Regions from separate parts of the Romboutsia sp. 1001713B170207_170306_H8 genome, predicted to be linked through region 1. Evidence: riboswitches for the same ligand, from Rfam matches in the RefSeq annotation. Region 1 holds a riboswitch; each other region holds the start of a gene.
What was found. A riboswitch is a leader RNA that binds a small molecule or an ion and turns the genes downstream of it on or off. The one in region 1 is predicted to bind lysine.
Positions count from the first base shown of each region.

Region 2: it holds a riboswitch for lysine, as region 1 does, so the genes downstream of both, I2A66_RS03660 (Na+/H+ antiporter NhaC family protein) here and I2A66_RS06455 (aspartate-semialdehyde dehydrogenase) in region 1, are expected to answer to the same signal.
Region 3: it holds a riboswitch for lysine, as region 1 does, so the genes downstream of both, nhaC (Na+/H+ antiporter NhaC) here and I2A66_RS06455 (aspartate-semialdehyde dehydrogenase) in region 1, are expected to answer to the same signal.
Region 4: it holds a riboswitch for lysine, as region 1 does, so the genes downstream of both, I2A66_RS05455 (YfcC family protein) here and I2A66_RS06455 (aspartate-semialdehyde dehydrogenase) in region 1, are expected to answer to the same signal.

Region 1 is NZ_JADNAX010000002.1:393,039-398,110, forward strand. Features, by position in the region: gene I2A66_RS06435 (class I SAM-dependent DNA methyltransferase) at 1-741, opposite strand, end outside; gene I2A66_RS06440 (small, acid-soluble spore protein, alpha/beta type) at 728-1,000, opposite strand; gene I2A66_RS06445 (M20 metallopeptidase family protein) at 1,072-2,190, opposite strand; gene I2A66_RS06450 (L-serine ammonia-lyase) at 2,234-3,427, opposite strand; lysine riboswitch at 3,641-3,809, shown strand; gene I2A66_RS06455 (aspartate-semialdehyde dehydrogenase) at 3,915-4,913, shown strand; gene dapA (4-hydroxy-tetrahydrodipicolinate synthase) at 4,963-5,072, shown strand, end outside.
Region 2 is NZ_JADNAX010000001.1:761,585-766,656, forward strand. Features, by position in the region: gene I2A66_RS03655 (lipoate--protein ligase) at 129-1,133, opposite strand; lysine riboswitch at 1,411-1,586, shown strand; gene I2A66_RS03660 (Na+/H+ antiporter NhaC family protein) at 1,729-3,450, shown strand; gene I2A66_RS03665 (Na+/H+ antiporter NhaC family protein) at 3,635-5,072, shown strand, end outside.
Region 3 is NZ_JADNAX010000001.1:580,395-585,466, forward strand. Features, by position in the region: gene I2A66_RS02800 (helicase C-terminal domain-containing protein) at 1-294, shown strand, start outside; gene I2A66_RS02805 (AbgT family transporter) at 652-2,244, shown strand; gene nhaC (Na+/H+ antiporter NhaC) at 2,621-4,060, opposite strand; lysine riboswitch at 4,171-4,343, opposite strand; gene I2A66_RS02815 (ribonuclease H family protein) at 4,484-5,072, shown strand, end outside.
Region 4 is NZ_JADNAX010000002.1:159,186-164,257, reverse strand. Features, by position in the region: gene I2A66_RS05460 (glycoside hydrolase family 1 protein) at 1-1,348, shown strand, start outside; lysine riboswitch at 1,490-1,662, shown strand; gene I2A66_RS05455 (YfcC family protein) at 1,790-3,220, shown strand; gene I2A66_RS05450 (ABC transporter substrate-binding protein) at 3,378-4,397, shown strand; gene I2A66_RS05445 (FecCD family ABC transporter permease) at 4,407-5,072, shown strand, end outside.

The DNA.
Region 1 (5,072 bases):
ACATACAAAGAATATTCTTTCACTGTCATCTTTAGGACTTTCAAAAGTAAAGTCTCCATATGTTTTTATTTTATTAAATCCTACTTTTTTTAGTAGGCTTATTATTTCTTCTTCCTTGTATGCTCTTTGTAAATGAGTTTCTTCAAATCTATCAAATCTCTCATCTTCTTCATCTCTTATAAAGAATGCTAACTCCATTTCAACTAAGTTCTCTTCTTCATCAAAATAATTTTGCCACATATAGGCTATATCTTCTCTATTTTCACCGTACATATTATTTCCTAATACAGTTGATAGTTTATAAAATGAACTTATATCAAATATAAATAATCCATTTTCTTTTAATAGTTCATATGACTTAGAAAATACATTTTCTAAGTCTTCATCATAAGTTATATAATTAAATCCATCACAAGCACATAGAATACAGTCAAGGTTTGGTATATCAAAATCTAATTCAGCAATATCTTGTTGAAGTAGTACTAATTCAACGCCTTCATCTTCACCTTTTTCTCTAGCTACACTAAGCATTTCTTCTGATATATCTATACCCGCAATATCATAATTCTTCTTAGTTAAAGGTATTGTTAAGTTACCTGTTCCACATGCTAATTCTAATATATTTTTAACCTGTGCATCTTCATTCTTTATTATATTCTCTATATAGTCAACCCATCCGTCATAATCAACTTCATTCATAAGTTCATCGTATACGAATGCAAAATCTTTATACTGATTCATCCTCTTTATTTTTGTCCTCCATCATCTTTTTCTTTTGTTTTTTTCGTGATGTAAGTATTCCACCAATTCTGCCTGCTTCTTTTGCAGTAAGACCTGCCCATCCACGTTCACTAACCTTATCTAATAAGCCTAGTTCTGATGCTATCTCATATTTCATTATATCATTATCTGTCAATGGCTTTAGCTTCTTTTTATTAGCTCCTTTTTTAGTTCTTTCACATTTTTCTATAAGTTCTTTATTTAATTCATTTTTTTCCATAAAAACACCCCTTCTTTTCTGTATTTTTATCATCTAGACAAAATTTATACAAAAAACAAAGGGGTTAATTTTTAATTTAGTGATTTTTTAGCTTTTAATAATTTAATATATATTTCTAAGGCATTTAAGAAAATTTTTTCATCAAAATTGAAATTAATATTATGAAGTCCATTTATATATCCTTTTTCTTCATTTCTAGAACCTAACATAAAAAATAATCCTGGAACTTCTTTTTGATAGTATGAAAAGTCCTCCGATATCATTAAAGGGTCTAACTTTATTATTTTATCTTCACCTATTATATTTATAAATTCATCATACAACTTTTTATCATTATTTACAGCAGGATAAAAATCTCTTATCTCTGCATCAATTTTACAATTATACATAACTTCACACCCAGATACAACTTCCTTAATTCTCTTTTTCATATGTGCGTAAGTTTCTGGACTAAATGTTCTCATAGTTCCTTCTAAATATGCATTTTCAGCAACTATATTTCTTACAGATCCTGCATTTAGTTTTCCTATTGTAATTACTCCATTATCTATAGGACTTAAGTTTCTAGAAACTATACTTTGTAAATTGCTTATTAAGCTAGAAGCAACTACAGTAGCATCTATTCCATTTTGAGGCATAGCTCCATGGGCACTTTTAGCAGTTATATTTATATCTATTTCTGCTCCTTGTGCTAAGAAATAACCATCTCTTAAACCAATATATCCTTCTGGTATTTCAGGATATATGTGTAATCCATATATTTCATCTACATTATAATATTTGAGAACACCTTGTTTTATCATTTCTTCAGCTCCACCAGGCGCTTCTTCTGCTGGTTGAAATATAAATACAATATTATCATTTAAATTATGCCTATTATTATTTAGATATTCTATTAATCCAAGTAAAATACTCATATGCCCATCATGTCCACATAAATGCTTAACTCCATTTTCAGTACTTAATGCGTCAATATCTGATCTAAATGCTATAGTTTTTATAGGATTTTTTCCTTTTATAATACCTACCGTACCAGTTTCTATATAAACACTATATTCTATTCCTAATTTATCTAAATAACTTCTTATATATTTTGATGTATTATATTCTTTTCTACCTATTTCACCAATATTATGTAATTTATTTCTATGATTTTTCAGTTTTTCAAACAATGCCTCTATGTCATTCATATTTTTCTTCCCCCTTGAGTGAATTATTTAAACTATGTTTTTGTTAACATGAGAAAAAGTGCTTAGCTAAACCACCTTTAGCAGTTTCTTTATATTTATCCATCATATCTATACCTGTTTCCTTCATAGTTTGAATTACTTGATCTAATGTTATAAAATGTGTTCCATCTGTCAATAAAGCATAGTTAGCTGAGTCTAAAGCTCTTTCTGCTCCGATAGCATTTCTTTCTATACATGGAATCTGAACATACCCATATACCGGGTCACATGTCATTCCTAAGTGATGCTCTAATGCTATTTCAGCTGCATACTCTATTTGCTCAGTAGTTCCACCTTTAAGATATGCAATAGCTGCAGCAGCCATAGAACATGCAGCACCGATTTCACCTTGACATCCTACTTCAGCACCTGAAATTGATGCATTGTATTTTATAATATTTCCAATCAATCCTCCTACTAATAATGCCTCATTTATTTGATTATCAGTATATTCACCATGGTCTTGTAAACTTAAAAGTACCCCTGGTATAACTCCTGCTGAACCACATGTTGGAGCTGTAACTATCATATTTCCAGAAGCATTTTGCTCTGAAGCAGCTAATGCATAAGAAAATAACATAGTTGTAAATTTATTACTTTCTAAATATTTATTATAAAAGTCTTTAGCACGCCTTTTTAATTGTAACTTGCCAGGTATAAATTCGGTTGATTCTAATCCTTCTTTTATAGATCGTCTCATCGCTATTCTTATATTATCTATATATTCAAAAGCATCGTCATCTTCATTTTCTAAAACATAATCCAATAAGGTTTTATTATTTTCATTACACCAATTCATAATATCTGTCATTGTAGTCAAAGGGTATTGTTTACTAATATTTGATGTATTTTCATTTTCTTCTTTTAAACTTCCTCCGCCTATTGAAAACACTGTATACTCATCTATCACATTATTATCTTTATCTAGAGCCCTAAATGTCATTCCATTTGGATGGAAATCTCTTATTTCATCTGGTTCCCATATTATTTCAACACTTTTAGGTTCTAATGTTTTTTTTATAATATAATCTGTCAAGTGACCTTCCCCTGTTGCCGCTAAACTACCATATAAATTTACTCTAAAACTATCTGCATTATGATTCTTATCTCTAAACTTTTTAGCTGCTCTTTGCGGACCCATTGTATGAGAGCTTGACGGACCACAACCAATTTTAAATAATTCTTTTAAAGTATCCACTAAATTTCCCCCTTATATTGTGATAATTAGTATATTCCTTCAATTTTAATTATATCTTTTTGTCATATTATTAGATACAAATTATTCATTAAAATTTAGAATTTTTTCAACCTAATTTCATTATTTGCATTAAAATTTAGAATTTTCTAAAATTTAAATTGATTTTTAGAGATTTATACATTAAAATTATACTAAATTATTTATAGTCTCTTAACCTATCGTAGAGGCGCTGTAATTATTAGTAACTAATTGTAGCTGGCAAGCGTTAATAATTAGAGAAAGGAATTATAGCCGAAGATATATCTTGGCAAAGGTATTTTCTGGGATTGTATAGAATATATACAATACTGTCACTTATCTTAAGTGTTGAGCTACAAGGTTTACTTTTATGTATTTTAAAACGTACAAAGTATACCTTTGTACGTTTTTTTAATTGTATGTATTTTATATAACTTTGGTAAATATATATTAAATTGGGGTGATTAAAATGAAAAAGATAAATGTGGCAATAGTTGGTGCTACTGGTATGGTTGGTAGAACATTTTTAAAAGTGTTAGAAGAAAGGCATTTTCCAATAAAAAATCTTTATTTATTTTCATCTGCTAAATCAGCAGGTTCTGTAGTTAAATTTGCAGGAAAAGAGTATATAGTTGAAGAATTAACTAAAAACTCTTTTGATAGAGATATACAAATAGCATTATTCTCTGCAGGTGGATCTATAAGTGAAAAATTTGCACCTATTGCAGCATCTAAAGGAGCTATTGTAGTAGATAATTCCAGTCAGTGGAGAATGGACCCTAATGTTCCATTAGTGGTTCCTGAAGTTAATCCTGATGCAGTTAAAGATCATAAAGGGATTATAGCTAATCCAAATTGCTCTACTATACAAGCTGTAGTTCCATTAAAACCACTTCAAGAAAAATATAAAATAAAAAGAGTTATTTACTCTACATACCAAGCTGTATCTGGTTCTGGTGTGAGAGGAGTTAAAGATTTAGAAAATGGTGTAAACGGAGAAGCTAATAGCTTTTATCCTCATCAAATAGCCTTTAACTGTCTTCCTCATATAGATGTATTTACTGAAAATGGCTATACAAAAGAAGAGATGAAAATGGTAAACGAAACTATGAAAATATTTAATAACTATAACTTAAAAGTCACTGCTACTACAGTTAGAGTTCCTGTTAAAAACTGTCATAGTGAATCTATAAATATTGAGCTTGAAAATCCATTTGAACTTAATGATGTAATAAATGATTTAAAAAATGCAGATGGTGTTGTTGTAATAGATAATCCAGAAAAATTAGAATATCCTACAACAATTGATGCAAACGGTAATGATGAAGTTTTTGTTGGAAGAATAAGAAGAGACTTTAGTATCGATAACGGATTAAACTTCTGGTGTGTAGCTGATAACATCAGAAAAGGTGCTGCTACTAATGCAGTTCAAATAGCTGAGTTGCTATTAAAATATAATTTAGTTTAAATTTATTAAAAATTATTTTTAATTTTTATATTTTAAGGGGGATATCGTTATGATATTTAAAGGATCTGCAGTTGCTTTAATTACTCCATTTGATGAGAATGGTAGAGTTAACTATGAAAAACTTGATGAATTAGTTGAATTTCATATAGAAAATAATAC
Region 2 (5,072 bases), on a different contig from region 1:
AATTAAGTTTAAATAGAATATGCATTATAAAAATATAGTTATTGATAAATGTGATTAAGTGAATATAAAGAATAAAAAGTATAAATTTAGACTGATAATATATCAGTCTAAATAAAAATTTATTAAATTTAATAAGCTTTAACTTCTTGTTTAGCACCTAATATACCAGCAATTAATATATCTGAATCTGCACCTAAAAAATAGTTATCGATATTTATATGAGAAAAAATATCTCTTAAGCTTTGCTCTTCATGTCGAACACCACATAAAAGAACTTCTAAAGTTGATATATCATCCTTTCCGAAAAAATCACCAAAAAACTTTATCCTTGTTATAAATCCTTTTTCAACTTCTAAGTTAAATTCTATATTACCACCAGGATATTTTAACTCATTTAAAAGAGAATATTTAGGCGAATTACCAAAATTCCATTCCCAAGTACTGTATTTTTCTTCTACTAAATTTTCTATTTTTTCAATATCATCTTTAGTTAAGTTATAGAACGTATTGTTAGAACTAATAGAATATATATAATTCATAAGCAAATTTTTAAATTCAAGAATATCTATATCTTCATTTAAGTGACTACTTATATTGGTTACACGAGATTTAACTGACTTTATTCCTTTTCCTTCAAACTTAATACTTTTTACTTTTAAAGCATCAGATAAGTCTGAAATTTGTGATGAGAATAAAAGTGTACCATGATGCATTACTTTATTTTTGTAGTTATACTGAGCATTACCAGAGAATTTCTTACCATCAATTAATAAATCATTTCTTCCAGAAAACTCTGCATTTAATCCTAATGTTTTTAGTAAATCTATTATTGGTTGTGTAAACTTTTTAAAGTCACTAAAAGAGTTTTTATTGCAGGAGATAAAGGTAAAGTTTATGTTGCCTAAATCGTGAAAAACAGCCCCACCTCCAGAAAGTCTTCTTACAACAGGGATTGAGTTATCCTTAACATAATCTATATTTATCTCAGATAATGTATTTTGATTTTTTCCAACGATTATAGAAGGTTTGTTTCGCCATAAAATAAATAAATCTTCATTAGTATTTTTTAATAGGTATTCTTCCATAGCTAAGTTGAAATAGGGATTTGTATTATCGTTATATATAAGTAACATATATATTCCTCCTAAAAATATTTATTATATACATTAAACTCATGACAATTTATATTCTATAAAAAAAAATTACATTCCTTTATTTTATTTAAATGAATTTATACAAAATTTATGTATAAAAATAATAATTATACATAAAAATACATAATCCTTCTTAATTAAATAGAAATACTTGTAAAATAATTGTATCAATAAAAATAAAATAAAAAATTTTCAGAAAAGTATTGCGTTATTATGAAAATTACCATATAATTTAAGATATAAAACAAGTGAATAGAAAAAGGGTAGAGGCGCAATATTTATCAGTAGTAATAATGAGTTAAGCACTGTGATTTATTACAAAAGGAAATATTGCCGAAGCATATAACTGATGCTTTAAGGTTATATAGCTGGGGGTATATATAAGATATATACCACTGTCACAAAATTATTTTGTGGTGAGCTACATTTAAGGAATTATTATATTTCTATGTATTATTGCATGTTAATAGAATTTTTAGCCTTGAGTGTAAACTCAAGGCTTTTTATAGTTGTATAGAAAAATGTATTACAAACCCTCATATATTCACTTAATAATTTTAAGGGGGAAAATATTATGAAAAGAAAAAGTTTAAAAATAGTTATTATGGTATTAACTATAATTATGATGTCATCAACTTTAGGATTTGCAGAAACTGATATAGGGCAGATAAATACAAATAAATTTGGGATATGGACACTAATACCTCCATTAGTTGCAATAGTTTTAGCATTTATAACTAAAAATGTTGTTGTATCATTATTTATTGGAATTTTGTCAGGAAGTTTTATTTTAAATATAAGTGGTTCAAGTGTACACTTTGCATTAGTTAATGCTTTTTTAGATGTTGTAAACAGAGCAGTTGGGTCTTTAGCAGATCCGTGGAATGCAGGTATAATACTTCAAGTTTTAGCAATAGGGGGAGTGATTAATTTAGTTGCCAAAATGGGAGGAGCTAAAGCAATAGCTGAGGGCCTTTCAAGAAGAGCCAAAACTGCAAAAAGTACACAATTGATAACTTGGTTTGCAGGGCTTTTAGTATTCTTTGATGATTATGCAAATTCACTTATCATAGGACCTATGATGAGACCAGTAGCAGATAAAATGAAAATCTCAAGAGAAAGATTAGCATTTATAATAGATGCAACAGCAGCACCAATAGCAGGATTGGCTATAGTATCAACTTGGATAGGTCTTGAAGTTGGATTAATAGGAGATGCATTTAATGGAATAGGTATAAAAGCAGACGCTTTTGGTGTGTTTTTAAATACAATACCATATAGATTTTACAATATACTAATACTAGCGTTTATAGTGATAACAACTTTATTATTAAAAGATTTTGGTCCTATGAGAAAGGCAGAGATAAGAGCTAGACAAGGCAAAAGTTTAGATTCTGAGATTGCAATAGATTCTGTAAACGATCATTCAGATTTAGAACCAAAAGAAGGTGTTAAATTAAGTATATGGAATGCAATAATACCAATAGGAACATTGATAGTAGCCGCATTAATAGCATTTTACTATAGTGGATATAGTTCTATAATGAGTGGAGAAGATGCTAGTTTAATACAATTGCTTAGTGATTCACCATTATCATTTGTATCAATTAGAGAAGCATTTAGTGCATCAGATGCATCGGTTGCGTTATTCCAGTCTGCATTACTTGCAAGTGTAGTAGCTATAGTAATGGCGGTATCTCAAAAAATATTTACAGTTTCAGAAGCTATAGAAGTTTGGGTAGATGGTATGAAAACATTAGTTATAACAGGTGTTATATTAATATGTGCTTGGTCATTAAGTTCAGTAATAAAGGAATTAGGAACAGCTAAATATTTAATTAAATTACTATCAGGTTCATTCCCACCATTCTTATTACCTAGTTTAATATTTGTATTAGGAGCTATAATATCATTTTCAACGGGTACAGCATATGGAACAATGGGAATACTTATGCCATTAGCAGTTCCACTAGCTAATTCTATAAATCCAGATATGTCATTTATAGTAGTTAGTACAAGTGCGGTATTAACAGGTGCTATATTTGGAGATCATTGTTCACCTATATCAGATACTACAATACTATCGTCAATGGGAGCAGGATGTAATCATATAGATCATGTAAGAACACAGATGCCTTACGCCTTATTTACGGCATTAATAACAGTAGTATTTGGATATATACCAGCTGGACTTGGTATACCAGTATACATAGTACTACCACTTGCAATAGTAGCGGTATTTATAGGTGTACAAATATTCGGAAGAAAAGTTGATATAGTTGAAGAATGTGTATAATATGATATAAAATAAAAATTCCACAATTGTGTAGTATTAAATAATAGCTACATAATTGTGGAATTTTTTATGTGCAAAAATAAATTGATAAAGGACAGGTTCTTTCCTTAGTTTTTTGAATATAATGGAGTAATATTAATACATTAACAATATTGTACTTTTAATATGTACAAGGAGGTGTTTTATGAAAAATAGGAATAAGTGGATTGTTATCATAGCTTTTTTTGTTTTACTTATGATGCCAAGTATTTGTTTAGCCGCAGAGGTAGACGTAGGTTATTTCAATGCTCAAAAATACAAGGTATTAACTCTTATTCCTCCGATAGTGGCCATAATATTAGCATTTTTAACAAGAAATGTAATAGCATCTTTATTTATAGGTATTATTTCTGGCAGTTTGTTACTAACTATTCCTGGAAATAATATATTTTATGGAATAGTTGATGCTTTTATTGATGTTATAAATAGAATGGTTACTTCTTTAGCAGATACTTGGAATGCAGGAATAATACTCCAAGTTTTAGCTATAGGAGGATTAATTAATTTAGTAACTAAAATGGGAGGAGCTAAAGCAATAGCAGAAAGTTTATCTAAAAGAGCTAAAAATAGAAGAAGTTCTCAAATTATTACTTGGTTATCAGGTCTTATCATATTTTTTGATGATTATGCAAATGCAATGATAGTTGGAACAATGATGAGACCTATAACTGACAAAATGAAAATATCTAGAGAAAAATTAGCGTTTATAGTTGATGCAACAGCTGCTCCAGTGGCAGGTATAGCAGTTATTTCAACATGGATAGGTATGGAACTTGGTCTTATTAAGGATGCATTTAGTACAATAGGAGTAAATGCTGATGCATTTGGCGTATTTGTTCAAACTATACCCTATAGATTTTATAATATACTAATCCTTTTTTTTATAGTAATAAGTGTACTTTTACTTAAAGATTTTGGGTCTATGAGAAAGGCTGAAGTTAAAGCAAGAAAAGAAGGTATAATAAGTTCTGAACATGGTATAGATATATCCGATTCAAATGAAGGTATAAAACATTTAGATCAAAAAGGATTAAAACCTAGCATGTCAACAGCAATATTACCAATAGGAGTACTTATAGTTGTAGCGTTACTTTCTTTTTATTTTAGTGGATATAAAAATATTATAGGAGGAGATAGTCAAGCATTAATTAATTTACTCAAAGAATCACCAATATCATTTGTAGCGATAAGGGAAACCTTTAGTGCATCAGATGCTTCAATAGCACTTTTTCAATCATCATTACTTGCAGGTATAATTGCTATTATTATGGCAACAACTAAGAAGATATTTACTTTTTCAGAAGCTATAGATATATGGATGGAAGGTCTTAAACGTTTATTAATAACTTGTGTTATATTAGTATGTGCATGGTCATTAAGTTCTGTAATTAAAGAATTAGGTACTGCAAAATATTTAATTACCTTATTATCCGATGCAATTCCTCCATTTTTGTTACCAACTATAATATTTTTACTTGGAGCTATAATATCATTTGCAACAGGTACATCATATGGAACAATGGGAATACTTATGCCATTAGCAATTCCATTAGCATATTCTATGAATCTAGAAATGTCATTTA
Region 3 (5,072 bases), on a different contig from region 1:
GATTTACATGGATGTAGAATTATTAGTATGAATAGAAGTAATATGTATAAGAATATGGAAGCTCATTTTAAAAGATGCAGAGATGAAATTATAAAATCTGCCATTATGGATATTTCAAAAAGTTTAAAAAGTATACAAATTAAAGATATGAAAAAAGCTGAAAATTATATAAATGAAGAAATAAAAAAACGAACTTTGAGTAGTAGAGTACGTTATATGGGTGATTTACAAAAAACTTTTAAAATAAAGTATTTTAATATAAATTATTTAATAAATAAAGATAAGATACTTTAATGATTAAATAATAAAAATTAAACTTTTTTAAAAAATGAAGAAAAATTATATATAACTTTCAATATATGTAGGAAATGTATTATACATATAAATCTTTTATATTAAAATAAATCTCTTGTAAAGTAGTATTTAACAGGGATTTATTATTTTTTTATCATAAGTATAAAATTTAAAATTTTCTAATAATAAAAGTTGATTTGGAAAATAACTAAAATTAATAAATAAAGTATTATTGTTGAAATTTATAGAAAATTTTAAAAAATAAAGTTGACAATTATTTTTAGGTTGATATAATTAGTATATAAAAATTAATTTATTTATTAAAAATAAGAACTTATTATTAGGGAGGGAAAGAATATGGATAGAGCGGTTAAATCAACGCAAGAGAAAAAAAGTGTATTTCAAAAATGCCTTGATGGAATAGAAGTAGTAGGAAACAAACTTCCTCATCCTATAACATTATTTGCATTATTCTGTGTGGCAATTATGATTATATCTGCAGTAGCAGCAGGTGTAGGTCTTTCAGCAGAAGGAGAACTTATAAATAGAGCTACTAATGAAGTTGAATTCCAAACAATAACAGCAGTAAGCTTACTATCAAGAGAAGGTATAGTTTATATGCTAGAAAATGCTATATCTAACTTTATAAACTTTGCACCACTTGGGGTTGTTTTAGTAGGTATGTTAGGTATAGGTACAGCAGAAGGAAGTGGATACATATCTGCTTTACTTAAAAAGACAGTTTCTGTAACTCCAGCAAAATTAGTTACACCAATGGTTGTATTTTTAGGAGTTATGTCAAATATAGCAAGTGATGCAGGATACGTTGTATTAGTTCCACTTGCAGCATTAATATTTATGTCATTTGGTAGACATCCACTTGCAGGACTTGCAGCAGGGTTTGCTGGTGTTTCTGGAGGATTTAGTGCTAACTTAATAATAGGAACAATAGATCCAATGTTAGCAGGTATATCTACTGGTGCAGCTCAAATGTTAGATCCAAACTATACAGTACAAGCAGCATCAAATATGTATTTTATGATGGCATCTACATTCTTAATAACAGGATTAGGTTGGTTTATAACTGATAAAATAGTTGAACCTAGATTAGGATCTTTCAGTGGTAAATCTCAATTATCAGAAGAAGATAAAAACTTACAAAACTTATCTAAAGAAGAACAAAGAGCATTAAAAATTACTAATACAGTAGTATTATTAATGTTAGCAGCATTAGTTGCAATAGTATTAATGCCAAACTCAGTATTAAGAAACTTAGAAGCAGATACATTTGCAAATTCAATAATAGATCATTCACCATTAATGAATGGATTAGTTGTATTAATAGCAATAATATTCTTCGTGGCAGCAGTTGTTTACGGAAAATTATCAGGTAAATTTAAAAATGAGAAAGATGTTGGTGCTGAACTTGGTAAGTCAATGGCTTCGATGGGATCATATATAGCATTAGCATTTGTTATGGCTCAATTTGTTAGCTACTTCTCATACACTAACTTAGGTACAATATTAGCATTAAAAGGTGCTGAATTACTAGGTTCAATGAATATGAACTCTATAGTTCTAATAATAGTATTCGTATTATTTGCAGGATTTATAAACTTATTCATGGGATCAGCTTCAGCTAAATGGGCTATAATGGCTCCAGTATTCTTACCAATGTTCATGAAACTTGGTATATCTCCAGAGTTAACTCAAGTTGCTTACAGAATAGGTGATTCTACTACTAATATAATATCACCACTTATGAGTTACTTTGCAATGATAGTTATATTTGCTCAAAAGCATGATAAAAAAGCTGGTATAGGAACTTTAATATCAACAATGGTACCATACAGTTTAATATTCTTAGTTGGATGGATAATAATGTTAGTATTATGGATGACATTAGGATTACCACTAGGACCAGGAGCAGGACTAGTTTACAGCTTATAATATAAATAAAAAAAGAAATCTCAATACATTTAAATGTTATGGGATTTCTTTTTTATGTCTAGAACAATATTTAGATATTCTTACTATTTTGTAGAGGTTTTTGAAAAATTTCATATACAAAATCTTTTCATTTTATGGAAATTGAATGTATTTTGTTATCCTTTGTATAAACTATGACTGAAGATTTTGAGTAATTACCTAAGTCTTTAGTATCAATTTTATTACATTACCTAAATTATTATCTACAAGAGAATTTACAGAAATACTATCTTTACTTAAACTTTGTGTATTTGATGTATTATTAATCCATTCTAAAATATACCTAAAAAGGGGATTAGAAAAAGGGTTGTCTAAATAGACAACCCTTTTATTATATTTATACTATAGCCTCTTTTACAGACTCAGTATTATCTTCAGTTGATATTTTTTCTATACTTATTCCTGTTAAACCATAAAATAGTGATATTATAGGGCAAAGTAAATTGAAGAATGCAAATGGTAAAAATGCAAAACACCCAACCCCCATTGTGGCAGACATATAAGCTCCACATGTATTCCATGGAATTAATGGTGATGTGATTGTAGCACTATCTTCTAAAGCACGAGATAGATTTTTAGCAGCTAATCCTTGGTTTTTAAATGCATCTTTATACATACTTCCTGGAATTACTATTGCTAGGTATTGATCAGCTACAGCTAAATTAGTTCCAATAGCAGTGAAAATTGTAGCAGCAATTAATCCGAATGTTCCTTTTGCTACTTTTAATATTGAATTAGCAAGTGCTTGTAGTATTCCTGACTTTTCAAGTATACCTCCAGTTACTAATGCACACATCATAAGTGCAACTGTATCTAGCATACTTTCCAGTCCTCCACGAGAAAGTAATTCATCTACAAATACCATACCACTATTTGAAGTATATCCTACTTTAGCAGCTACAATAACATCTGCAGCTGAACTTCCTTGGAAAAATACCGCTACAAATCCTCCAGCTAGTGCTCCGATCATTAGTGCGGGTATTGCTGGTACTTTAAGGATAACCATAGCTATAACTCCAACTGGCACTAAGAATAACCATGGAGATAAAGTATTAAAGCTAGATAGTAAAGCATTTTGTATTTCTGTTATTTGAGCTGTATCTATTTGGCTTCCTGCATACTTCATTCCTAATATAGCGTAGATTATAAGCGCTATTAAAAGAGCAGGAATTGTAGTATATAACATATGTTTTATATGATCAAATAAATTAGTTCCAGCCATTGCAGGAGCTAAGTTCGTTGTATCTGAAAGTGGAGACATTTTATCACCGAAATATGCTCCTGAAATAATTGCACCAGCTACTAAGCTACTTGGCATGCCTAATGCACTTCCTATACCAAGCAATGCTATACCAATAGTTCCTACTGTTGTCCAAGATGAACCTGTAGAAATTGATACGATAGCACATATTACAGTAGTAGCTACTAAAAATATACTTGGAGATAATAAATTAAGTCCCCAATAAATCATTGATGGAACTATACCACTTATAATCCAAGTACCTATTAATATACCTACAACTAAAAGTATTAAAATAGATTGCATTGTAGTATTAATAGTTTCTAAAATTCCTTCTTCTAATTCTTTCCAAGTAAACCCAAGCTTAAATATAGATATGCAGCCAGCAAAAACTCCACCTAATATTAATGGAATATGAGCTGAAATTTCATAATCTTTTAGAATGACTAAGCATGTTACTAAGGTCGCAACTAAGAAACCGATACATAAAACTGCATCAAATAAGGTTGCTTGTTTTTTTTCTCTTGATGATGTCATGATAGACCTCCTTGATTTTTATGAATATAACCTGATATCTAAATTTTAGCTAAAAAAATAGAGTAGAAGTTTCTACTCTAGACTTAATCATTTTTTAGTATATGACTTAATCTAAAGATAGTACTCCACAAATTATTGTGACAGTGTTATACATATTATGTATAACCCCAACATACAAGCTTAAAGCTTCACTTGTATATTTCGGCAATATTACCTTTTGTTTTGCTTCAACGTGCTTACCTCCACAGAACTACTTATTAATATCGCGACCTCTATCATTAGTTATATTCGTTATTCATAAAAAATTATACCATAAAGTAATAACATATGGAAGTGACAAAATATAACTTTAAAAAAAATAAAGTTTAAGTTACAATAATTATTGATTACAAGCGGTATAAAAATAATTGTAAGCTTATAGGAGTGATAATATTGAGTAAAAAAAAATTTTATGCAGTCAGAAAAGGTAAGTGCATAGGAATATATAATACTTGGGATGAATGTAAGTCTCAAGTAAATGGGTTTTCAGGAGCAGAATACAAAAGCTTTTTATCTAAAGATGAAGCAGAAGAGTATATATATGGAAAGAAAGAAATTATTTTTTCGAATGAAGATAACACCGTAGAGGCATATGTAGATGGTAGTTATGAACATTGTATAAGAGAATATGGCTCAGGTGTTGTTATACTAAAAAATGGACAAGTTCAAAAAACATACAGCATAAAGGGTAATGATGAGTCTTTAGTAACTATGAGAAATGTCGCAGGTGAAATAGAAGCATCAAAACTAGCTATGAATTATTGCCTAGAAAATAATATAGAGAATCTAATTTTATACTTTGACTACGAAGGTATTGAAAAATGGTGTACTGGAGTTTGGAAAACTAATAAAGAGGGAACAATAGAATATAAAAGATTCTATGATGGAATAAAAAATAAACTAAATATTAAATTTGTAAAAGTTAAAGCTCATAGCTTATCTTTACTTTATGATAACTATACTAATAGTAACT
Region 4 (5,072 bases), 230 kb from region 1:
AGAAGGTGGATGGAATGAAGATGGAAAAGGAATGACAGTTGCAGACTTTAATTCATTTAAAAAGTCAGAAATTCAAGCAGACAGTAAGGTAGCTAGTGATTTTTATCATCACTGGAAAGAAGACATAGATCTTATGAAAGATTTAGGGCTAAATATATATAGATTTTCGCTATCATGGGCTAGAATTATACCCACTGGAGATGGAGAAATAAATCAAGCTGGAATAGACTTTTACAATAAGGTAATAGATTATTTAGTAGAGTGTAATATAACTCCATTTGTTACCTTATATCATTTTGATTTACCATATGCATTAGTTGAGAAGTATAATGGATGGGAAGCTAGAGAATGTACATTTGCATTTGAAAGATATGCAAAGATTTGCTTTGAAAACTTCGGAGATAGAGTTAAGTACTGGCAACCACATAATGAACAAAATTTAATGATGCGTGTAAAAGAGCGTATGAATATATATGAAACTGATAATTATAAAGTTGAAAAAATGAGAGCACAGATGGATTATCATATGTGTTTAGCTCACGCATTAGCAACAATAGCTTGCCATAATATGGTTGAAGGTGGGAAAATAGGGCCATCAATATCGGCTACAGTAACTTATCCATACTCAAATAAGCCAGAAGATGTATGGGCAGCAAAATTAAATGATAACTTTAAAACTAATTATTTATTAGACATGCACTATAATGGACAATACCCAGCATATTATATGAATTACTTAGAAAAACTTAACATAGTTCCTAATATGCTTGAGGAAGATAAAGAAATACTTAAAAATGCTAAAATGGACTTTATAGCATTTAACTATTATCGTACACTATGTGCAAGACATCTTGAAGCAACAGAAGAAAATCCAGTTGGAACTCGTGTTAGTGAGATAGATTATGATTTATATGGATATTTTAAAATTGAAAAAAATCCTAACTTAAGTGCAACAGAGTATGGAGCGCAAATAGATCCTGTTGGGTTAAGAATAGCATTAAATGAATATTACAATAAATATCATTTACCTCTTATAATTACAGAAAATGGTCTTGGAACAGCAGATACATTAACTGAAGACGAAAGAGTCCATGATGATTATAGAATTAATTACTTAAGAGATCATATAGATGCTTGTAGAAAAGGAATTGAAGATGGTGTAGAGCTAATTGGATACTGTCCTTGGTCAGTAATTGACTTATTAAGTTCTCATCAAGGGTTTAAAAAACGTTATGGATTTGTATATATCAATAGAGAAGATCATGATTTTAAAGATTTAAGGAGAATTAAAAAAGATAGTTACTTTTGGTATAAAGAAGTAATAAGATCTAATGGGGAAAAATTATAGAAATATATTAAGGCTGAACTAAAGTAGTTCAGTCTTTTATGTTAAAATGATATAAAATTAGAAAAATATGAAAATAAAGTTAATTTTCACTTTACAATAGAAATAATATAGGTTATATTATATATAAATTAAAAATTAAATAAAAAAGATAGAGGTTGCGATCTTTAAGAGTAAATTTACAGAGTTAAGCACAGTGAAGTAAATTGAAAGGAAATATCGCCGAAACATATAACTGAGGCTTTAAGGTTATATAGTTGGGATTATGTAGAATATGCATAATACTGTCATAAATTTTATGATGAGCTATCATGACAGATATATTTTAATAAATTGGTATTTCAATTTGTAAATTATTTGAATGAAAGAATATAGTCTTGAGTGATTTCGCTCAAGACTTTTTTGTATTTAAGAAAATTATAAAAATAAAAGGGAGTGAAAGTATTGAATTTAGCACAAGCAAGAACAGAAAGAGAAAATAAAAGAGAATTAAAGGTACCTCATACTTTAGTAATCATTACTTCAATAATTATACTTGTATCAATTGCAACTTATATTGTACCAGGAGGGGCTTATGAAAAAGTAGTAAAGGTGGTAAATGGAAGTGAAAAAACAATAATTGTAGATGGCTCATTTAAATATATTGAAAGTCAGCCACAAGGAGTATTTGAAGTTTTACAAGCACCAGTAGAAGGTATTATTGGTGGTGCAGAAATAATAGCATTTTTATTTGTAGTTGGGGGAGCATTTAATTTAATTACTAGAACTAAAGCAATAGATTTTGGAATAGTGAGAGTTACTAATATATTTAAAGGAAAAGAAATTTTAGTAATTCCAATGCTTACATTTTTATTCTCATTAGGTGGTGCTGTATTTGGAATGAGTGAAGAGGCAGTTCCTTTTGTAGCAATAATTGTACCTTTAGCGCTATCTTTAGGATATGATAGTATAGTTGCAGTTGGAATTACATATTTGGCTTGTGAATTAGGATTTTCATCAGCTATGCTTAATCCATTTACAGTAGGTATTGCACAATCAATAGCAGAAATACCGATGTTCTCAGGAATAGAATATCGTACAATTATTTGGTTTATAACTACTTGTATAGGAACTGTATTTTTAATGATGTATGCATCAAAAATTAAAAAGAATCCAAAACTTAGTTTAGTTTATGAAAGTGATCAAATTAAGCGTGCAAACTTAGGTAACTATGGAAGTGAAAATGAAGATTTTAGAATGTCACATAAAATAATATTACTTTTATTGGCATTATGTATAGGAATAATTGTATGGGGAGTATTAACTCAGGGATTTTGGATTCCTCAAATAGCTGCAGTATTTTTAGCAACTGGACTTATGAGTGGTTTTATTGGAAAACTTGGAACTGATGAAATGGCAGATGCATTTATAGAAGGTGCAAAGGGAATGATAGGAGCAGCTGTTATGTTAGGATTTGCTAGAGCTATAGTAATAATTGCAGAGAATGCTAATATAATAGATACAATTTTATATAATTTATCTCAATTAATTGGTAACTTACCACCAATGATAGCAGCTTATATAATGTATCCTATACAAATGTTTATAAACTTCTTTGTTAGTTCGGGTTCAGGACAAGCAGCACTTACAATGCCAATTCTTGCACCACTTGGAGATTTAGTTGGAATATCTCGTCAATTAACAGTATTGATATATCAATTGGGAGATGGATTTTCTAATACACTATTCCCAACATCAGGAATATTAATAGCTTGCTTGGGTCTGGCAGGTGTGCCTTATGGAAAATGGTTAAAGTGGGTTTTACCACTTCAAGGGATATTATTTATATTATCACTTGGTTTTATAACAATCGGATCACTAATGCAATGGGCATAAAATAGATGGACATTCTAGTCCATCTATTTTTTTATTATTTTTACTTTTTTGTGTAAAGTGACACAGAAATGACACAAAAATGACACAAATAGGATTAAGTTTATATGTATAATATTGTAAGGTATTTATTGTAAATATATATGAGAGGATTTAGAAAATGAAGATGATTAAGAAAAAAATTACATTACTTTTAAGTGGTTTAATTATATTAAGCCTTACAGCATGTAGCACAAATAATACAAATGAAGTAGAAGATAAAGAATTAACAGAAAATATAGTTAATGAGAGTTCACATTATCCTGTTACAATAACTACATATAATTATGAAAAAAAACCTGTAGAAATAACTTTTGAAAAGTCACCTGAAAAGGTTGTAGCAGTATATCAAAATTCAATAGAAACATTACTAGCATTAGGTTTAGAAGATAAGATAGTAATGGCTTCTGGATTAGACCATGAAGTTAAGAGTGAATATAAAGAAGCTTTTAATAAAGTAAATTATTTAAAAGAATTTGCACCATCTAAGGAAACTATTATAATGGAACAACCAGACTTTATATTATCTTGGTACTCATTATTTGATGAGAAGAATTTAGGTGATGTGGACTATTGGCATAAAAATGGTACAAATACATATATGTCATTAAATAGTGGAGCAGTAGCAAGTAGAAAAGTGGAAAATGAAAAGATTGATATATTAAATTTAGGTAAGATATTTAATGTTGAAGATAGAGCTAAGGATTTAGTAAATGAAATTGATTTAAAAGTAAAATCTGTAGCTGATTCAGTAAAAAATAATGAAAAGCAAACTACTTTAATAATAGAATATATGGATGGACAGATATATACTTATGGAGCAAGTACATTAGGTGGAGATATGGTTTCAATTCTTGGAGGTGAGTTATTAAATCCTAATGGTGGAAATATAAGTGAAGAAGATTTAATAAAATTAAATCCAGATTCAATATTTGTAGTATATATGGATAGAAATGACGAGAATGTACCTAAAGAAGCTGTAGAAAATATTTTAAATAATAAGTCACTTGCAAGTTTAGATGCTGTAAAAAATAATAGAATAAATGCTATTGCATTAGGAGAAATGTACTGTAGTGGAATAAGAACAATAGATGGAATAAATACATTTGCAAATGGATTATATCCAGATTTAAATGAGTAGGCTAATTATATGGATAAGAAAGCTATAATAAGTAAAAGTAGAATAAATATAAATGAAGGAGCACCTATGTATGTAGGTGTTTCGCTAATATTATTATTAATATTAGCTTTATCTATAGGATTTGCAGTGAATTTAGGTTCTGTTGATATAAGTATAAAGGAAGTTTATAATATTATTTTTTATAAAATATTTGGAATAGGAAATGAAGAAATATTATCTAATGGAGCAGTACATGATGTAGTTTGGTTAATAAGGTTACCTAGAATTATATTAGCTATGTTAGTTGGTATAGGATTATCAGTTGTAGGAATTGTAATGCAGGCAATTGTGAAGAATCCGCTCGCAGACCCATATATACTAGGGATATCATCAGGAGCATCACTAGGTGCGACAATATCGGTTATGCTTGGAGTAGGAGCCATATTTGGAAGTAATGCAATAGGTATATGTGGATTTATTGGAGCACTTGTAACATCAATGCTTGTATTATTAATAGCTAATATTGGTCAAAGAGCAAATTCTATAAAACTTCTTTTAGGAGGTATGGCGCTTAGTTCGGTTTGTAGTGCATTCTCTAGCTTTATAGTTTATTTTGCTAATGATGCTCAAGGAATGCAGACTATAACATTTTGGTTAATGGGAAGTGTAGCTGGTGCAAAATGGGAGCAAATAATG